Regions from separate parts of the Faecalibacterium sp. Marseille-Q4164 genome, predicted to be linked through region 3. Evidence: riboswitches for the same ligand, from Rfam matches in the RefSeq annotation. Region 3 holds a riboswitch; each other region holds the start of a gene.
What was found. A riboswitch is a leader RNA that binds a small molecule or an ion and turns the genes downstream of it on or off. The one in region 3 is predicted to bind cyclic di-GMP.

Region 1 (5,082 bases), on a different contig from region 3:
TTTGACAAGATGCAGCAGCACACCGGCGAGCACATCCTCTCCGGCATCCTGCACAGCATGTTCGGGGCCGAGAACGTGGGCTTCCACATCGGCTCCGATGCCGTGCGGATGGACACGAACATCCCCATCTCCGCCGAGGGGCTGAAAGCAGCCGAGACTGCCGCCAACCGCATCATCTGGGAGAATGTGCCGGTGAACATCACCTACCCCACCCGGGAGGAGCTGGCCGCCCTGACCTACCGCTCCAAAAAGGAGATCGAGGGGCAGGTGCGGATCGTGACCATCCCCGGGGCGGATGTCTGTGCCTGCTGCGGCACCCACACCGCCTTTACCGGCGCGGTGGGCCAGATCAAGATCCTGGCCGCCGAAAACTATAAGGGCGGCGTGCGCCTGAGCGTCGTCTGCGGCGGGCGCGCGCTGGAAGCCGCGCAGGCCATGCGGGCACGGCAGGCAGAGATCGGTGCCCTGCTCAGCGCCAAGGCCAGCGAGACGGCCAACGCCGTGCACCGGGTGTATGACGAGTACACCGCCCTGAAATTCACCCACTTCGGGCTGTGCAGCCAGCTCTTTGACGCGCTGGCCGCGCAGGTAACACCCGGTGCGGATGCCATCCGCATCGTGCCGGGGCTGGACCCGGACGGCCTGCACCGGCTGGCTGTCCGCCTGACCGAAGCCACCACCGGCCTGTGCGCGGCCCTGACCCCCAACGAAAAGGGCACCGGCTACTGCCTTGCCCAGGCGGGCGGCGATGTCCGTGCCCTGACCAAAACCCTGAACGCCGCCCTCAATGGCCGCGGCGGCGGCAAACCCGGCATCTGTCAGGGAAGCTGCGCCGCTGCACCGGAACAAGTGGAAGAATTTTTGAGAAAGACGAAATAACTCCTTCCGTCATCGCTGCGCGATGCCACCTCCCTCAATGAGGGAGGCTTTGGCTGTACGGAAAGCTTTCCCTCTTCGCCGGTGGCTCCCTCGCTGAGGGAGCTGCCGCCGAAGGCGGCTGAAGGAGTCACACAACATCAAGGAGAATTACAAACTATGAGAATGCGTTTCAAACCCTACGCCCACGATGAGCTGATGGCCGCCGATTTCCACGTCCACGAGCCCCTGATCTGGGGCGGCAAGTGGCACGCACAGTATGCCCGCCCGGAGCAGCCCTTTGTGCTGGAACTGGGCTGCGGCAAGGGCGGCTTCCTCTCCCAGCTGGCCTGCGCCCACCCGGAAAACAACTATCTGGGCATCGACATCACCGACAAGGTGCTGATCCTTGCCAAGCGCAAGATCGAGGCCGCTTACACCGAGGCAGGCCGCCCCATCGATAACGTGAAGATCATGAGCACCGACATCGAGCGCATCAAAGGCGTGCTCACCGCCCAGGATACCGTCAGCCGCATCTATATCAACTTCTGCAACCCGTGGAGCAAGAACGCTTCCTCCAACAAGCACCGGCTCACCTATCCCCGCCAGCTCATCCAGTACCGCGAATTCCTGAAGGACGGCGGCGAGATCTACTTCAAGACCGATGACGACGACCTGTTCCGCGACAGCCTGGAGTACTTCCCCGCTTCCGGCTACGAGATCACCTGGAAGACCTTTGACCTGCACGAAAACGAGCCGGAGTGGAACATCCGCACCGAGCACGAGGGGATGTTCACCGAGATGGGCATCAAGATCAAGGCCCTGATCGCCAAAAAGCTGCCCGGCGATGCCGCCGTGACCTGGATCGAGCCCAAGGTCCTGAAAAAGAGGAAGGCTGCGGAGGAAGCCGCTGCCGCCGCAAAGGAGGAGTAAGATGTCCTTTTTTGTCAACACCATGGTCTGCGGCTTTTCGCTGTATCAGATCCTGGCGTTTTTCCTGATCTACTCCTGCCTGGGCTGGTGTTTGGAGGTCATCTATGCCGCCGTTTCCACCGGCCAGCTGGTGAACCGCGGCTTTCTGAACGGCCCGGTCTGCCCCATCTACGGCTTTGGCATGATCATCGTGCTGTTCACCCTTTCGCCGCTGGCAGACAACCTGCTGCTGCTCTATATCGGCGGCGTGATCCTGCCCAGCGTGCTGGAGCTGGTGGGCGGCTGGGCGCTCTACAAGCTCTACCACACCCGGTGGTGGGATTACAGCGACTTCCCCTTCAACATCGGCGGATATATCTGCCTGGAGTTCTCCCTTTTGTGGGGCGTGGGCACCGTTGTGGTGATGAAGGCCGTTCACCCCGTGATCGCGGGCTTTGTGGCGATGGTCCCCCAGATGGTGGGCTTTGTCCTCATGTGCATCCTGTACGCCTGCTACGCCGCCGACGTGGTGGTGACCGCCTTTGCGGCCTCTGACCTGGCCCGTGAGCTGGATGCCCTGGAAAAGGTGGCCGACAGTATGCACGCCGTGTCCGATGCCATGACCGAGCTGCTGGGCACCACCGCCATGGATGTGGACCAGAAGATGGACGAGAGCCGCCTGCAGCTCAAGCTGGCGGCTGCCGAGGCCCGGGACAATGCCGCCAAACTGAGCCCCCGGGATGCCGCTGCCGCCCTGCGCGCCAAGGCCGACGAGGCCATGGAGGCTGCCCGCAAGTCCTCCCAGGAGGCCCGGCTCAATGCCTCTGAGGCCGCCACTGCCGTCAAGCTGGCTGCCAAGGGCACCGCAGAGCGCACGGCAGAGCTGCTCCGTCTGGAACAGCTGGCCGAAGAGCTGCAGGCCCGCAGCGAGGAGATGCGCGCCCGCACCCGGAGCTCCAAGTACTTTGGCAAGGGCCGTATGCTCCGCGCTTACCCCAAGCTGCGCCACGGCGAAAAGCACCGCTCTCTGGACGAGCTGCGGGAGCGCCTGAAGTACGAGCGCAGGCACTGACCCTGCCCGCTGCAGCAACCCCAAATGCCCCTGACCGGCTTCTTTCGGTCAGGGGCATTTTTCTTGCACTGCATTCTCCATAAAGTCAGGCAGATCTTGTTCTGCTGCACGATTTTGTTTTCTTTATGTTTTTCACATTGTACACTTCTTTTGTATACTTCTCCAAACTTTCTTTCGTCATATTGACAAAAAAAAAAGAAAAGCGTATCTTGTTCTGTGCAAAATGCCATTTCCGCTAAAACTGAAGAATCGGCAAACCAGTCGAAAGGCTGCGACGCAAAGCTACAGGGCCTGTAACATGGCAGCCAGCTGCACGTTATTCTCTCCGGGTAAGGTAATACGAAACCTTGCACCTCCTTGTGAAGATGCGTCGGCTTCCCTTCAGGAGAGCGAGCGCACAGCGGGCCTACAAGGGTTCAGAGCGTCGTACCAGCCGTTTGGCCGGTGCGGCGCTCTTTTGTTTTGGCTGAAATAAAGAGAGTTTTGGGAAAATCATTGAAAAGGAGTAAAGAATTATGAGACCTAAGCGTTTGATCAGCTTATTGGTTGCGGTCTGCATGATGATCACCATGCTGCCCCTGTCGGCAGTCACGGCATTTGCGGCAGATATTCCCGCTCGTGGAGAAGATGAATTTGATTATCAAGGTTTGCGATATAAGAAACTGAGCAGTTCCACTGTCTCCGTTGTGGGGCCTGTGGAAGTACAGACGGAGAGAGTAATTCCTGAAACAGTTGTAAATAATGGTACAACATATACCGTTACAGAAATCGGTGACCGTGCATTTGATTGCCGACTGGTAGACAGCACTCCCTATAAAGATTATGTTGGAAAGCCAAATTTTGTTAGTATAAAAATACCAAAAACTATAACAAGAATTGGGGCATACGCATTTCGCCAGTGTGGTGACTTGCACACTAACTCCGGTCTTGTTAATGTTATTTTTGATAGTGAAAGTCAGTTGAAATTGATTGACCATGACGCATTCGCAAATTGCTGTGCAATTAGAGAATTTGAACTTCCCCGTGAGGTAGAAACTATTGGCGAAAACGCATTCTATGATGATTGGTGTATTAAAAAATTCACTTTTCAAGAAGGCTCAAGACTAAAAAGTATTGGTGGGAACGCATTCCATTGCAATTCTAGTTTACAGAGCCTCACCCTTCCTTCAAGCGTAACTAATATTGACCATCATGCATTTTATCAATGCAGTAGCCTTGATGAATTTGTCATTCCTGATGGCGTTGAAAGTATTGAGCGAGCAATGTTTGCTGAATGTTCAAAATTAAAAACAGTTACTGTTCCAAATAGTGTGAAAAAAGTTGTTCAAAAGGCATTTTTGAAATGTTCTTCCTTAGAAAATGTCGTTTATAAAGGTACTGCTGACCAATGGGATAATTTAATTAACAGTTCGAACTTTGAACAAACGGATAATGGAAATTTCAAAAATCCTACTGTGCTGAAATATCTTTGCACCGTCACTTTTGAAATGAACGGCCACGGCACCGCACCCGTAGCTCAGACTATTTACACTGGCGACAAGCTTGCAAAAGTTGCAGAACCCACCGCCGCCGGGTATACGTTTGGCGGCTGGTACACCGACAAAGAACTGACCAAAGCATTTGATGTTGAAAACGATACCGTTTCCGGCGATACCACCCTGTACGCCAAGTGGGAAGCCATCCCCGACCATGAATTGACTGTGAAAGTCGGCACCTTTACCTACGATGACAACGCCGCCAGCGACAAGGGCAATGTTTACGAGGGTGCTCTTGTTACCGTGACCTTCGACGAAAACAACCAGCTGTGGAAGGACAGCGGCCTGAGCTTTGACCACTGGGATATCCAGTCCAAAGCAAAACTGCTGGACGAAAACGGCGAGGAAATCGTCAACCCCGGCAAGACCTTTACCTTTGTGATGCCCAAAGAGGGCGTGACCATTGAAGCCATGCCCAAGGATGCCACCATTGAAGATGATGGGCCCAATGTGCTGGGCACTGCCGCGATCATTGGTACTGCCGCTGTGGGTACCGCAGTGCTGGGCTATCAGGCCTATTCTCTGGGCGCTGAATTTGCAGGCAAGCTGATGGCTCTGCCCTACTTCCCCAGCAACCGCAGCGCCCTTGCCATGATGCTGTGGGAGGATGCAGGCAAACCCATGCCCGAATCCGAACTGCTCTACCCCGATGTCGGGCAGGAAGAGCAGGATATGGACCTGCAGCACGCCGCCCGCTGGGCCATGGAA
Region 2 (5,082 bases), on a different contig from region 3:
CCTGACCACCGTGCGGGTGGAAGCTGCCATGCGGCTGCTCCTGCACCGGGAATACACGCTGGATGTCATTGCCAGCCTGTGCGGTTTCTCAGGGGCCAACTACCTGTGCCGGGTGTTCAAAAAAGAGACCGGCCAATCCCCCGCACAGTGGCGGGCCTTGGCCGGTCAGACAGCGCGGCCCCTCAGCCCGGCGGAAAGCCAGCGGGAGCAGGCACTGTATATTTAAAATGTTCAGGAGCCGGGGCAGCACCCGGCTCTTTTCCGTGGAGGCGTTCAGCCGCACACAGACTGCGGGCGCTTGAGCAGGAACACCGTCAGGGCCAGCGTGATGGCCTCGGCGGCGGGGAAGGCCGACCACACGCCGTTCATGCCGAACAGGGCGCTCAGGATCAGCGAGCAGGTGACGATGGCGGCCACGCCCCGGCTGACCGAGGTGATGGTGGCCTCGGTGGGGCGGTTGACCGCGCCCAGATAGCCCGCCGCAACAATATTGCAGCCTGCAAAGAAGTAGCCCAGGAAGTAGATGCGCATACCGCTGTGGGCATATTCGGCCATCAAAGCAGAGTTCTCGCTGTTGAAGAGGGCAACAAAGGTATTGGTAAAGCCAAACACGGCACCGTACAACACCGCCGCCAGCGCCAGCGCGGTGCCGCAGCCCAGCAGAAGCAGCTTTTTTGCTCCGGTCATCTCATTTTTGCCGTAGCACTGGCTGATCAGCGGCTGGGCACCCTGGGCCACGCCGTTGAAGATGGCTGTTGCCACCAGCGCAAAGTTTGCCACCACGCCGTAGGCGGCCACGCCCACGTTGCCCGCCAGCCGGAGCAGCAGGAAATTGAACACGGTGGTGGTCACAGCAGAGGAGAGCTCCCCGACAAAGCCGGAGATGCCCAGCTGGCAGCTCTGCACCAGCAGCCGGGCCGAGGGGGCCTGCCGGACAAAGGTGAGCGTGTTGCTCTTTTGAAAGAAGTGGCGGCTGCAGATGGCGATGCTGAGCACCGGCGAGATGGCGGTTGCCAGCGCCGCGCCGGGCAGGCCCAGCTCCATGGGGAAGATGAAGATGTAATCGAACACCACATTGAACAGGCTGCCGCTCAGGGTGGCCACCATGGCAAGGGACGGGTCGCCGTCGTTGCGGACGAAGGCCGAGAGGATGTAGTTGCACATGAAGAAGGGTGTGAACAGCAGGAAGATGCGGGTGTAGTTCAGGCCCAGCGCCACAATGTCCGCATCGCCGCCCATGAGCTGCAGGAGCGTGCCCGGGCAGAACGCGCCCGCCAGCATGAACGGGATGGCGATCAGGCAGGCGCAGAGGATGGCGTTGGAAAAATACCGCTGCGCCCGCGCCTCGCCCTGCGCCTGCAGGATGGCGTACCGGGTGGCCGCACCCAGGCCGATCATCGAGCCGAAGGCAAAGATCAGGTTGTACATGGGCAGGCAGAGGTTCAGCAGGGTCACGCCGTCGGTGCCCGCCACCTGGGCGATGAAATAGGTGTCGGCCAGAATATAGCACGATGTGCCGATCAGACCGAAAATATTCTGCGACACATACTTGAAGAACTGCTTTGTCAGGTTCATGGATGCTTCCTTTCCGCGGGGAGAATAGGGGAGTGAAACGTAAAAACGACTACTACTATATCATAAAACTTGGCATATTTCAACGAAAAAGCGAGGAAACACGCCGCCTTTTCCCAAACGGAACACTTCTCCCCGGGGAGATGCTGCTATCCGAAAATGTCATACAAACACTGTCGCTTTTGTGCAACTTGCCAAAGATGTTTTTGGGTTATTGACAAAAAAAAAAAAAAAGTTTTATGATTTTTGTGTAAGTTGCCACATAAAAACAGAAGAATCGGCAAACCAATCGAAAGGCTGCGACGCAAAGCTAAAGGGCCTGTAATATGGCAGCCAGCCGCACTTTCTCAACCATACCGCACATGGGCATCACCTCAAGGGGCGGTAGATTCCCAAAGTACAAAACGCAGAGCGTTGTACCAGCCATTTGGCCGGTGCGGCGCTCTTTTTGCTTTGTGCGGGCATGGTTATATTTTGGGAATAATTCATAAAAGGAGGATTTTTATGAGATTGAAACGAGTGATCAGCGCCGCCTTGGCAGTGAGCATGGCAGTTTCCATGATGCCTGCTACTGCGGTTTCGGCGTTTGCAGAGGGAACGAGCACCAAAACTGCGGAGACAACCACTGTTACTGGCAAGAATAGCACCGAAAGCAAAGCAGAAACCTCTGGTTATTGTGGTGCAGAGAATCAGGAAAAGAGTGTTCAGTGGGCTTTCAATAAGGAAACCGGCGTTCTGACCATTTCTGGTACCGGCCGTATGGCGGATTATAAGTACGGCAATACGGAAGATACCCGCCCTTGGGCAGCTTTTTCAAATGTAATCAAAGAGGTTAAAATTGAAGAGGGCGTTACCGGTATTGGTGGTAATGCTTTCCGAAATCTTACTGCACTGACCAAGACAAATATTCCTGCAAGCATTAACTATTTGGGTGATTACATCTACCGCGCAGATAGTGAACTTACGGATGTTGAATGGGCACCCAATTTTACGGCACCTAGCCTTAAGGATAACGATACGAATGGTGGAACGTATACTGGTACATATGTTCCAACCAGTATGTTTGATTTCTGCTCCAAACTGGGTGACGGCAAAGAGCTGACGAAGTGGCTTCCCAGTAGCTTTACTGGCGTTGGTTGTGCTGCGTTCCGTGGAACACAGTTTACAGTTGATTTTGATAACTGGAGCAATTTGAAGTATATTGGTGCCCGTGCATTTGAGCAGATGCCTCATCTTGAGAGTTTTACGCTGACAGATGGTATTCAGATTGGTTTGAGAGGTACGGATTCTAATGCGTTCAATGGTTCTGGATTGAAGAAACTGATTGTAAATACTGAGGAAGTACCGAGAAGCTTTGCGAATGGATGTACAGAATTGACAGATATTACATTAGGCAGTGCTGTAAAAAAGATTCAACCTTTCGCATTTTATTCGACAGCTATTACTACATTAGATGTGCCGGAAGGAATCAGTAACATTGGAGATTCTGCATTTTATGCTTGTCAAAATTTTAATAAATTGACATTTCGGGGCAAGGTAACATTAGGGGAAAAGGTATTTACTGCGTGCGGCATCAAAGAACTTGATATTCTGGATGGTGCAGAAGTCATTTGTACAGGTGGAGATCCTTTTAGGGGAAGTGGAAGTGATCCTGCGGTGACCACAATCAATGCAGTTGAGTTAAAAGGTGCGTTAAAGAGTGGTAAGGAAGATCAAACAGACGGGAGTCTTTGGCACGATATATTTTCTAAAAATGCTGGAATAACAACGGTAAATGTTTGTGGCCAAAACCTGCAATATGTGCGACCGTCAGTATTTCCGAGTATGGAAACATTGAATGTAACAGGCGGAGATGCGCACATTCCAGCTGAAAATACCTATGCTTTCTCTGGAAATACTACACTGAAGCATGTTGACATCGATGTTGATACTTACACAGAAGATGAATATGAGGATAAAGATGGAAAACAAGCTGTGGTAGCATCTTTCCGTAACGCACAGGCGCTTGAAACCTTTGCGGTGAGAGCCAATAACGTAAAACTTGGAAATCGAACTTTCTGTGAGTGTGCAAATTTGAAGAAGATTGATTTTACAGGTTGCGACGAGATTCATTATATGAACGGTTGCCTGGGCTCTTCTACGAGTGGACAACCACTTAATCCCAATGTGTGCATTTATGTGAATGACGAATCTGCAAATCCGAGAGCAACCAACAATGATAGTGGGTTGGGTAAAAATGTAGGCATTGTCTTTGTTGTCGATGGCGGCATTGTTGACATGAATAAGACCGGTTTTGACAGCGTAACCAAGGCTGGATGTACCGCAAAATGGTATGAGGACGCTAAATGCCAGACCGAAACCGAGGATACTACCCCCGTAACGGGTAAAACCTATTACGCCAAGTGGGCAAAGAACAATTACACTGTGACCTTTAACAACAATGGGCATGATGAAAAGCCTGCTGACAAAACTGTTGAATATGGTGACTCTGTTACTGGCCTGCCTGAGCTGAGCGACAGTACCAACGAATGGGTCTTTACAGGTTGGTACACGGACGCAGAGTGCACTACTGAATACAAGAACGAGCCTATTACCAAGGCAATTACTCTTTATGCGGGCTGGCGTAAATATACGAACACTTCGCTGACCGCAAAGGTTTCCAAGAGTGACTATCTGGTCAACACCCCTGCTGATGTGAATGTCACGGTTACTCCCGGCGATGATTTTAGTAAGCTCATGCAAGATAAGGACAACATCAAGATTTCGCTGACCTACGATGATGATGTTACCAGTGTGATGCTGAACGGCAAAGTGCTGGACAAGAAAGAATACACCATTTCCGAGTTGATGCCGCTGATGGGCCAGAATCGCAAGCTGGACGTAACCTATGGCAAGGCCGGTACGCATACCTTTGGTATTGCCCTGAAAAATGGGGACAAGATTGTGAGTGAGTGCGGCACGGATATCGTTGTTGCCGAAGAGGCTGCCGAACTGACCCCTGCAACCAAGCTCTACACCCTGACCGTCAAGAACGCTGATGTTACCATTAAGAATGGTGACGAAGAGATCAAGGCTGAGAAGAACGACAAGGGCGAGCTGATCGCCAAAGTGCCCGAAAAGGCTGACGTGACCGTGACCTACACCAGCCAGAGCGATGCCGTTGCATTTGACCAGTGGACGATTACCACCGATGAAACGCTGGATGTGGATGTCAAGAACAACCCCCTGAAGTTCCAGATGCCTGCCGGTGGCGTGACCATCGAAGCCATGACAAAGGATGCCTCCATTGAGGAGGACGAGCCCAATATTCTGGGCACCGCCGCCGTGGTCGGCACTGCCGCTGCTGGCACCGCCATTCTGGCATGGCAGGGCTACCAGCTGGGCACGGAGCTGTACCTGAAAACCGCTCTGCCCGCTGGTACTGCCATCCCCACAAACCGTGCCGAGCTGGCCCTGCTGGTGTGGAACCATGCCGGTAAGCCCGCACCCGCCGCAGTTCTGCCCGCCGAT
Region 3 (5,082 bases):
GAAACCATCGTATAGAATTTTTCGCTTCCATGCCCGTTTTCGGCACTGGGATGGCCGGAACGGAGTAATTTCTGCCCTGTCAGTCCATCTGTTCGATGCGACCGCGGCACTGCCCCGTTCCGGCCGGACACACCGCATCGGTGCGCCCCTATACGCATTTTGTTACAAACAGTATAGTATTTCTTGTCCACTTTGTCAATTCAAAGCTTTGCCGGAAAAGCCGGGGATGATACGTTTTCCTCTTGACAGAACCGGAAAAATAGCTCTAAATAGAGGTATCCAAAAATTCAAGTTCCGGGAGAAACAGATGAAACAAGTCGAAGTTTACACCGATGGCGCGTGCAGCGGCAACCCCGGCCCGGGCGGCTGGGGTGCAGTGCTGCGCTACCGCTTCAACGGCAAGGTCTACGAAAAAGAGCTCAGCGGCGGCGATGCTTCCACCACCAACAACCGGATGGAGCTGACCGCCTTTATCGAGGCCCTGCGCCAGCTCAAGGAGCCCTGTGAGGTGAGGCTGTGCTCTGACAGCCAGTACGTCATCAATGGGCTGGAAAAGGGCTGGGCCAGGGGCTGGAAGCGCCGGGGCTGGAAAAAGTCCGACGGCTCCCCTGCCCTGAACCCCGACCTGTGGGAACAGGCATTGGAGCAGGAAGCCCGGCACAAGATCACCTATGTCTGGGTCAAGGGCCACGCAGGCCACCCGGAAAACGAGCGCTGCGACCAGCTGGCCGTGGCACAAAGTCAGGCACACGGAGGGAGACAGGGACGATGAGCGATACATTTCTGCCCGGCAGCGGGTTCGATACCTATGAGCAGCAGGACAAGGTGCTGGTGGGCCTGTGCGGCGGCACGGGCTGCAAAGCAGCTGTCCGCATTTTACAGCAGCAGGGCTTTGCGGTGATGGGCGCTGTGGTGCGTCTGTGCACCGATGACCCCGTTGTGGATGCCGCCAAGGAAGCCGCCAAGGCTCTGGGCATCGAGTGCATCACCCTGAATGCCAGCGAACTGGCCAGCCAGCTGGCCGAGGAGACCGCTGCCCCGGCCGACCTGCGCTTCCCCGCCCTGCTGGCGGCGGCTGACCGGCTGGGCATCCAGTACATTGCCACCGGCCACCGCGCCCGGGTAGAGACCGGTGCAGACGGCGTGCACGTCCTCTGCCCTGCCGAAATTGCGGACGAGAGTGCCCGGCTTGCCGCCCTGCCGCAGGAGACGCTGGGCCGGCTCATCCTGCCCTTGGGCGATTTCAGCCCCGAGGATGTGGCTGAGATGGCAGCAGAATAAAAAACAAAAGAGATGCACCCTGCCTTCCTGAAACCGGTTCAGGGAGCGGGGTGCATCTCTTTTTGCTTTATTTTATTTCATCGTACAACGCTCAATGGAAGTCATCCGCTTACTTTGCGAAGATCTGGATCCAGTTGTGGCCCCACTGAGAATTGGCATCGTAGTTGTAGCCAAGGCACATATACTTGGCGGCGGGGTCCATGATATTGACACGGTGGCCTTCCGAAGCCATCCAGTCTGCAACGACTTTTTCGGGCGTGGTCTCGCCCCAGGCGGCATTCTCGCCGGTGGCGGTATCAGACACACCGTACTCCTTCAGCACGGTGAAACAGTTGGTGCCATCGGGGCGGGTGTGGGAAGCGACCTTTGCCACTTCCTTTGCGCGCTCATCGGCGGCGGCCTGCAGCTTGGCATCGCCCATAGCCAGAGGTGCCAGATTTTCCTTTGCACGCTCAGCGTTGACCAGCGCCAGCACTTCCTGTGCAAAACCGTTCTCACTGGTGCCGCGGGCGTAGGTGAAGATCATCACCCAGTAATTGCCATACTCGCCGCCCTCGTAGTAGCCAATGCCAACGGAGGTGGCATCCTTGTCCAGCATCCGCTCCTTGAAGAAATCGTAGCGATTCCAGGCGGCGACCACATCCGAAGCATCCTCAGCAGCTGCCCAGTAGTTCTCGCCCACGGAAACATCGTCCACACCGTACTCCGGCAGGATGGTGAACTCGCGGCTGCCATTGGGGCGGTTGTAGGAGTAATTGACGGTAAGTTCTTTTGCACGGGCCTGTGCGGCAGCATTCAGTGCGCTGCTGCCCATGCTCAGAGGAGCCACACCAGCCTGTGCACGCTCTGCGTTGACGAGCTGCAGCAGCTCATCGGCCTTGGAAGCTGCGTGTGCGGGCATTGCCAGAACAAACATCAGGCAGATGAATGCGGCGCAGCAGACCAGATTCTTCAGGACTTTCATCGAAGCGTTACGCATGGTGTTGAACCTCTTTTGTGTTACCCCATGAAAAAAGGTGTCGATTGCTGGTATACTCGGCAATCGACATCTGATGCTTCAGATGAAGGTCACTCAACACCCATTCTCCGCTGTGGAGACCCTCAGGTGATGAGAAGCAACTGGCTGCCATTTTACAGGCCCTATAGCTTTGCGTCACAGCCTTTCGACTGCTTTGCCGAGGATATTCAGTTTTGCGTGCCTTTCTTCTTTTGGGAAGAAATTTGAGAACGAAAAAAGGTGTTGTTCTGCAATACACTCAGCAAAACAACACCTAGAAAATCTAAGCAGGTCGCCCAAAGAAAGATTTCTTTGAGAAGCAGCTGGCTGCCATTTTACAGGCCCTGTAGCTTTGCGTCACAGCCTTTCGACTGTTTTGCCGAGAATATTCAATTCACCTTGAGGAGCCGTTTCCATTTCCTCGACGCTATCCTACCACATCGGACAGAACCTGTCAACTGTTTTGGAGCAGCTTTCTCAAAAAATCTGCTTTTTTGAAGAGTTCTTCCGTTATGCCTGCACCTCTGCCGCCTTTTTGCGCAGCAGGTCGAGGTCTGCGGCATCCGGGTGAGCCAGCGCCTTGTCAAAGTTCTCGATCAGCATCTCGAGGTTGGGTGCATGGTTGGGCTGCTGCAGCATCTTTTCGTACTGCTGGCGCACAATCATGGGCATCTTGCCCTGGCACATATAGGTTCCAATGACCGTGTTGCTCTCATCCAGCGATTTCTGCACCGCTGCCAGGATCTGCTCGAAATATTCCGCACTGCCGCCAAAGCCTGCGGTGCCGAACAAAAAGACCCGCTTCCCCTTCAGGGTCTGCAAAAAGGCGGTGAGGGTGTCATCGGCATGGCCCTTGTCCGTCCAGAAGCCGATGTAAAGGGTCTCAGCCTCCAGTGCCTCCGGGGCCGGTGCTCCGAAGTAGGTGCACTCATTCTGGGGCAAGCTTGCGCGAAGGGTGTCGGCCAGCAGGCGGGTGTTGCCGGTCTTGCTGCTGAAAACGATGGCGTAGCTCATGGTCATTCTCCTTTATTATGTTTGAGATCAGATGCTTCCCTGTTCTTTTGCGTTCAGGGCATCATAGATACAGCGGGTGCCCTGATGGGCGATCAGGCCGCCCAGGCACTTTTTGTTGCAGCGGACACAGCGGTGGATCTTTGCCGCATTGCCGCTCTGCAGTTTGTTGACCCAGTTGGGGTCGGCCAGCAGCTGGCGGCACATTGCTGCGCACTGGATGCGGCCGCTGGCAAGCTGCTGCTCCACAAAATCGGGGTCGTTCAGGCCGCCCACACCGCAGAGCGGCACACTGGTATACCGGCGCACCTCATCGCAGAACTTGAGGAAGCAGCCGGTCTCCTTGAACTCGGGGTGGCTGGCCGGCGGGATGGTGTTTTCCAGCGCAGAGTGGTTGGCCAGTGTCACATGGAAGCTGGTCACGCCTGCCTGCACCAGCAGGGGCACGAACACGGCCAGTTCCTCCTCCACCACACCGGCGTTGCCGTAATGGGGGTTCTCCTGCCGGACAGCCAGCTTGTAGTCAATGGCCATGCCGGGCACAGCGGCGTGCACTGCCTTGACAGCTTCCACGGCAAAGCGGGCGCGGCGCTCGGCACTGCCGCCGTATTCATCGGTGCGGTGGTTGAAGATGGCGGAAGAGAAGCTGCCGCACATCCGGTCGCCGTGCACCTGCACCATGTCAAAGCCCGCCTGCTTTGCCAGCACAGCAGCCTTGCCAAAGCCCGCGATGATCTGATGGATCTTTTTCTGGGACATCTTGGTGATGTAGGGACCCACGGCATCGTTCATCCGCTCCCGCAGCTGGTCGGGGGTGATCTTTTTCATCAGCATCCCCGGGATGCACTTGATGATGGACATCATGTCGGTATCGGTCTGGTGGAGCTGGGCGCAGACCTTACAGCCGTATTTGTGGGCAGTCTCGCAGATCTGCTGATAGAAGGCGAAGCCCTTTTTGTCAAACAGGGACTTCTCGAACCGGCTCTTGGCCACCGGCACGTCGCCGATGATGATCATGGCGCAGCCGCCCTTGGCCAGCCGCTCCATCTCTGCCAGATATTCCTCGTCCGAAAGGCCGAAGGTGGTGGGGGCAAAGATGATGCGGTTCTTCAGCTGCATTCCACCGTAATCAATGGGGCTCAGGATGGTGTCGTACATGTTACACACTCTCTTTCCTCGTCCGTGCTGCCTTTTGCAGCAGGCTCAGGAGCTGGTGCTGTTCCTCTTCGGTCAGCCCGCTCAAATTTTGTGCATCCCAATCGAAAAATACCTGGTGACAGGTCCGGAATGCTCTCTCACCCGCCGGGGTCAGCCCCAAATGATAACTGCGGCCCTGCTTTTCCCGGGTCATAAAGCCATCTTCCACCAGCTTGATCACGCTGCGCTGGCAGTGGCCCCAGTCCAGGTGCAGGTTTTTGGTCATCTCAGCCGGGGTGCAGCCGGGATGTTTGCCCACGTAGATCACAAAATACATCATGCCAAAGCTCAGGCCAAACTCCTGCAGCTGCTGGGTGGTGTAGGCTGCGAACTGCTTGTAAAACTCCATCACGTAGAAGGATATGGTCGATTGGATCACTCTTTGCATCTCCTTTACTTGACAAGGTCTAGTATAATCGCATTACTTGATAAAGTCAAGTACTTTTTTCAAAAAAATTCTCCCTGCTCCGTATTTCTGTTTCGGGAGCAGGGAGAAAACGATTTTTTGCCTCAGACCAGCGGCATGATATTTTCCGGGGCGGCAGCCAGGCAGGCGGGTGCTTTTGGCGGCGGGGCCGCCAATGTCTCCTTGGACA
Region 4 (5,082 bases), on a different contig from region 3:
GAAATCTTTCAGCCGTCCGGCAGCGTACCGAATCCATAGGGTTCTCACCTCTCCGTGGTTCTCACCGAGCTGCCCGAAGGCAGAAGTATCATTATTCTGTGATGGCTCTTAGCTATGGAGAAGCTGTCATCCATTTACCGTCAACCTACCGCTCATTCCCTCAGTGGGAGATCATCGCATTTGTTACGGACGTGGCTCATCATCACAGGAACGTGACTGAAGAATGCGTGTTCAATTTTCAAGGGGCGGGATAGCTTGAGGGCTGCTTTGAACGCTTTCCGAAGCTATGGCTGTATTGTAACCGATGCGGAACGAAATGAACAGGAACTCAGAGTTCACAATTTTTGAGGAAAATAGGAAGTATCGTTCCTGTTTCTCGATGAGCCGTCAAAAATATATTTCTTGACTTTATGTAAGAAATGAAGTATTATACTCGTAAGAAACTAACTTACGAGTATATAAATTCGATAAATACACTTTGGGGAGGGAACAAAATGAGCCGATTTTACTGCCGCGATGAGGAACTTCGGAAGTTAAACAAACGATATGAGAATGGAAAGTTTGAATGCGTTGTCATTTACGGCAGACGCCGTGTTGGAAAAACTGCGCTGATCAATGAATTCTGCAAGGATAAACCGACCATTTTCTTCTCTGCCTTGAATACGACCGGAAAAGAAAATCTGGAAGCCTTGTCCAAGGCAATCATGAGTTTTGAACGACCCAATGCAGAATCATCTCCGGAATTTACAACCTACGATGCAGCATTGGACGAACTGACAGCTCTCTCCAAGGAGCAGCGGATCGTATTTGTAATTGATGAGTATCCTTATCTTGCAAAGGCTAAACCCGCTATTTCCGCAATGCTTCAGCACATCATCGACCATAAATGGACAGAGTCCCAAATGTACCTGATCCTGTGTGGCTCGTCCATGAGTTTTATGGAAAGTCAGGTTTTGGGCAAAGAAAGCCCTCTGTATGGGCGCAGAACAGCGCAATTCAAGATCATGCCGCTGGATTATAGGGAAACTGCGGTATTCCATCCGAATCTGTCTGAGGAAGATAACGCCCTGATTTATGGCATCACAGGCGGCGTTCCGCATTATATCAACAAATTGGATGTTCGGGACAGCGTAGATGAAGCACTGATGGAAAACTTGTTTGACCGTTCCAGCTACCTCTATGAGGAACCGGCCAACCTGTTAAAGCAGGAGCTGCGTGAGCCTGCAATTTATAATGCAATCATCAAGGCAATTGCAGAGGGGGCTTCTCGCCTGAACGACATCACCACAAAAGTTGGTGAAGAAAACTCTGTGGTGGCGAAGTACCTCAAAACGTTGATAGACCTTGGAATCGTCAAAAAAGAAACGCCGATCACAGAGAAACCGGGCAAAAAAACGATCTATCTTCTGGCGGACAATTTTTTTCGTTTTTGGTACCGTTTTGTGCCGGTCAATGCAAGTGCCATTGATTCGGGGCGGATCGCAAAGACCTACCCCCATGCGGTGAAGCAGTATTTTCCAGACTATATGGGCCTGATTTTTGAGAAGATGTGTCAAGACTATTTGCTCTATTATGCGAATGATCTTCCTATCGAGTTGAGTGAGATCGGGCAGTGGTGGGGAACCGACCCTCAAAAAAAGAAGCAGATCCAGATCGACATTGTCGGAACGCCGGTTGAGGGTAATGACTATATCATTGGCTCCTGCAAATACCGCAATGAAAAAATCGGTTTGGACGAACTGGAACTGATTCGGGAATATGCAGCAGTCTTTGGGAAAGGAACAAACTACCACTACTACATTTTCTCGAAAGGCGGATTTACGGACGGTCTGCTTCAGGCACAGGAACGCGGAGAAGTACAGCTGCTTACCCTTGCCGATATTTTTGAATAACACAAGAAACGCTCTTGCCGGTGTAAAACTGGCAGGAGCGTTTCTTGTTGAAGTGATTATAAAAGACCTTTGATTTTTTCAAGATGATCTATAGCGGCTTGCAGTTCATTTTGAAACTGATTCCTAGAAGGATCTCGACCCAAAAGAAGATAATCCATACTGACATGGAAGTATTCTGCAATATCGATCAGGATTTTTACAGAGCCATTGGAGCTTCCCCTTTCAAGATCGCCCAGGTGGTGATGGGAAACACCAAGTTTTTCAGCAAGTTTTTCCTGCGATAACTTCGCATTTGTACGCAAAGTAAAAATACGGTTACCAATAGCATTCGGATCAAAACTCATGTGTGACCTCCAAATTTTCGATAAAGCGTGAGAAGTCGAAAACTCGGAGTTGCTACGGATATCTAGCCGCTTGGGGCATCCACGAAAAATGGACAAATCATAACCCCGCGTTTTCACGCGGGGTTATGATTGTATAATTCTTAGCCGTTCCGTCATCTTCAACTGTTCCATCATCTGTGATTGCATTGTAATCCGCCATTGCACCTGAACCTTCGATGCTCAGTGTATATGTAGGATTCTCCGCAGCCGTATTGTTTTGTTCCACTTCCCAAGAAACACTTTCCGTCTGATCTTCTGCACCGCAAGGGCCGCTTGTTGCTGCATTTTGTGCCAGCACAGCCAAGGCAGACGTATTCCCCACCGTTTCCGCAAACGCCGTGACCGCCGAAGCAGGCACCATGGAGACGGCCATACAGCCCGCCACCAGCAAACTTACTACACGTTTTGGTTTCATAAACTTTTTCCTCCCTTATGAAGTATCCCAAACGCTTTTCCCTGCACCCGCCGCAAATGTAAAAAGGAGCCGCACCTGCCCCGAAAGGCTGGTGTGACGCTGTGGTGTACTTATGGGGAAGTGCAGCTGGCTGCCCGGTCTGGGCCCTTTAGCTTTGCGTCGCAGCCTTCCAGCTGGTTTGCCGATTCTTCTGTTTTGTGGGGGTGCTCTTTTGCATTTTATTATACCCCCCTTATATAAAAATCAAGGGGTTTTCCATGAGTTTGTCATTTGTAACAAATGCAGTCTATTTTTTAGTGCGATTTGACGGGGGGTGGGGGTGACCCTCTCAGTTAAAGACTTTGGCTGAGAGGGTTAGGCCATTACTAAGAAAACGCCGCCGCACAGGTCGCAATTCTGTGCAGCGGCGTTCCTATGGAGGATGATAAAGTATCACTTGGAAATGGCGCAGTTATTCGTACAGGGCATCAAAGTTGGTCAGTTCCACCTCATGCTCATCCAGCCAGCGACGAACCTGCGGGTCACACAGGGTCGCCAGATCACGGCAGCGGGGCAGGGTCAGGGAAGTATTGTCCAGAAGGTACTGATCCAGATAACCCGGATGGAAATGTAGGATATTGTACTCGTAGGGAGAGCTCAGGATGCCGAAGCGGTCTTCCAGCCAGTCCTCCGGGCGGCTGCCCCGGTTCAGAATCTCCATTGCGTTGCTGTTGCCCAAACTGAACAGCTCGCAGGCCGGTTTCATCGGCAGTTCTTCGGCCAGCGTATCGCCCATGTTATGGATGCCCAGCTTCTTTCCGATATCCCGGAACGCCTGCTCCATGGGCCTTGTCATGGCGCTGTGGCCCTCAAAATGCCGGGGATAATGTCCCACAAGTTCTTTGTGCCGGTCCAGCTGGGCCATGGTCTCGGTATACAGGTCCTCATAGCTGGGGTAAACTTCGCCCTTGCATTTGGCATCATTGGGATTCTCGCTCTTCCACAGATAGCTGCGGTAGAACATTCCCTCTTCGTTTACCAGCGTGGGCACCTTTTCCGGGGCGCTGACGGGGCGGTACTGCACAAAATTGGTGTGCTGGACCAGCGGCACCTCCGGGCACTCGCTCTGCCAGAGTTTCACCGCATGGGGGACGGCGGCCATGTTGCTCATCAGCGAGAGGGTGCAGACCACGCCCTCCTTATAGGCTTTGATGACACCATAGTTGTATGCCTCACTGAAGCCGAAATCATCGGCTACTACGATCAACTTCTTGCTCATAGCTGTTTCCTTTGTCCTTATCGGTTCAGATAATCCGCATTGAAGATCTTGCCCTCGGTGCTGCGGTCATAGACCTTCCGGCCCTCGGCGTAGGTGACCTGTGCCTGATAATCGTCGCTGATGACCACCAGATCTGCGTCCTTGCCCACTTCAATGGTACCCTTGCGGTCGGCAAAACCATACTTGATGCAGGGATTGAGGCAGGCCATCTTCAGGCAGGTCTCCAGCGGGATGCCAACATTGTTCACCAGATTTCTGATGTCGAACAGCACCGGCTGGCTGGAACCGCACAGGCGGCCGGTATCGGTCAGAACAAAGCCCTCCGGGGTCACATTCAGGGCCATCCCCTCAAAGATGCCCTCATACTTGCCCACCGGTGCACCGGACAGAGCCGTACAGTCACTGACCATCATGAATTTGTCGGTGCTCTTGACCTTGAAGTAGATGCCCAGCATCTCATCGCAGATGTGCAGGCCGTCGCAGATCACCTCACAGGTAACGTTTTCATTGGTCAGGGCTGCTCCCAGACCGCCGATGTCCCGGTGATGCATATCGGTCATGACGTTGCCGGTATGGGTCGCCACACTGATGCCCTTGGCATAGGCGGCCATGGCCTGCTTATAGTTGTTGTCACTGTGGGCGGCTGCCACTGTGATGCCCTGCGAGAGGAAATACTCGATGATGGGGTCCATCCCGGGGATCTCCGGTGCCAGTGCCACAAGACGCAGCCACCCGCCGCCGGCTTCCACCATGGCATGTGCCGTCTCCATACTTACCTCCGGCCAGCCGGTACGGATGCCTTTTTCACCGGTGCGGTTCAGCCAGGGGCCTTCGCTGTGGATACCCAGAATGGTTGCACCGTCCTGATCACCCTCTTTTGCCACCTCTGCCACCGCACGGATGGAATCCGGGTCGCACACCGTCGGGAAGATGTTCACGGTGCCCTGACTTGTCAGCCCCTTCAGATAACCTTTCACGGATGCGATCTGCTTTTCATGGGGGGCATTCTTATTCATGATATCATAACCGCAGGTGCCGTGGTTATGAGTATCAAAAATGCCGGGGATGATCCGCTGGTCGCCGTATTCAATGGCTTCGGGGTCGGTCGTATTTTCTGCAAAGGCAGTGATCTTG

Region 1: another riboswitch for cyclic di-GMP. It lies ahead of J3352_RS14390 (leucine-rich repeat protein); the one in region 3 lies ahead of J3352_RS09365 (CAP domain-containing protein).
Region 2: another riboswitch for cyclic di-GMP. It lies ahead of J3352_RS09715 (leucine-rich repeat protein); the one in region 3 lies ahead of J3352_RS09365 (CAP domain-containing protein).
Region 4: another riboswitch for cyclic di-GMP. It lies ahead of J3352_RS05815 (hypothetical protein); the one in region 3 lies ahead of J3352_RS09365 (CAP domain-containing protein).

Annotation. Positions count from the first base shown of each region.
Region 1 is NZ_JAFREJ010000005.1:37,021-42,102, reverse strand. Features, by position in the region: gene J3352_RS07185 (alanyl-tRNA editing protein) at 1-879, shown strand, start outside; gene trmB (tRNA (guanosine(46)-N7)-methyltransferase TrmB) at 1,036-1,788, shown strand; gene J3352_RS07175 (putative ABC transporter permease) at 1,790-2,839, shown strand; cyclic di-GMP riboswitch class I at 3,081-3,156, shown strand; gene J3352_RS14390 (leucine-rich repeat protein) at 3,355-5,082, shown strand, end outside.
Region 2 is NZ_JAFREJ010000010.1:49,785-54,866, reverse strand. Features, by position in the region: gene J3352_RS09725 (AraC family transcriptional regulator) at 1-226, shown strand, start outside; gene J3352_RS09720 (MATE family efflux transporter) at 274-1,575, opposite strand; cyclic di-GMP riboswitch class I at 1,842-1,917, shown strand; gene J3352_RS09715 (leucine-rich repeat protein) at 2,077-5,082, shown strand, end outside.
Region 3 is NZ_JAFREJ010000009.1:55,661-60,742, reverse strand. Features, by position in the region: gene rnhA (ribonuclease HI) at 308-772, shown strand; gene J3352_RS09370 (hypothetical protein) at 769-1,281, shown strand; gene J3352_RS09365 (CAP domain-containing protein) at 1,391-2,260, opposite strand; cyclic di-GMP riboswitch class I at 2,393-2,468, opposite strand; cyclic di-GMP riboswitch class I at 2,594-2,669, opposite strand; gene bilS (flavodoxin family protein BilS) at 2,789-3,292, opposite strand; gene bilR (bilirubin reductase) at 3,320-4,447, opposite strand; gene bilQ (bilirubin utilization transcriptional regulator BilQ) at 4,449-4,874, opposite strand; gene J3352_RS09345 (sulfate/molybdate ABC transporter ATP-binding protein) at 4,997-5,082, opposite strand, start outside.
Region 4 is NZ_JAFREJ010000003.1:166,809-171,890, forward strand. Features, by position in the region: gene J3352_RS05805 (ATP-binding protein) at 495-1,892, shown strand; gene J3352_RS05810 (helix-turn-helix domain-containing protein) at 1,949-2,236, opposite strand; gene J3352_RS05815 (hypothetical protein) at 2,334-2,690, opposite strand; cyclic di-GMP riboswitch class I at 2,809-2,883, opposite strand; gene J3352_RS05820 (ChbG/HpnK family deacetylase) at 3,142-3,948, opposite strand; gene J3352_RS05825 (N-acetylglucosamine-6-phosphate deacetylase) at 3,966-5,082, opposite strand, start outside.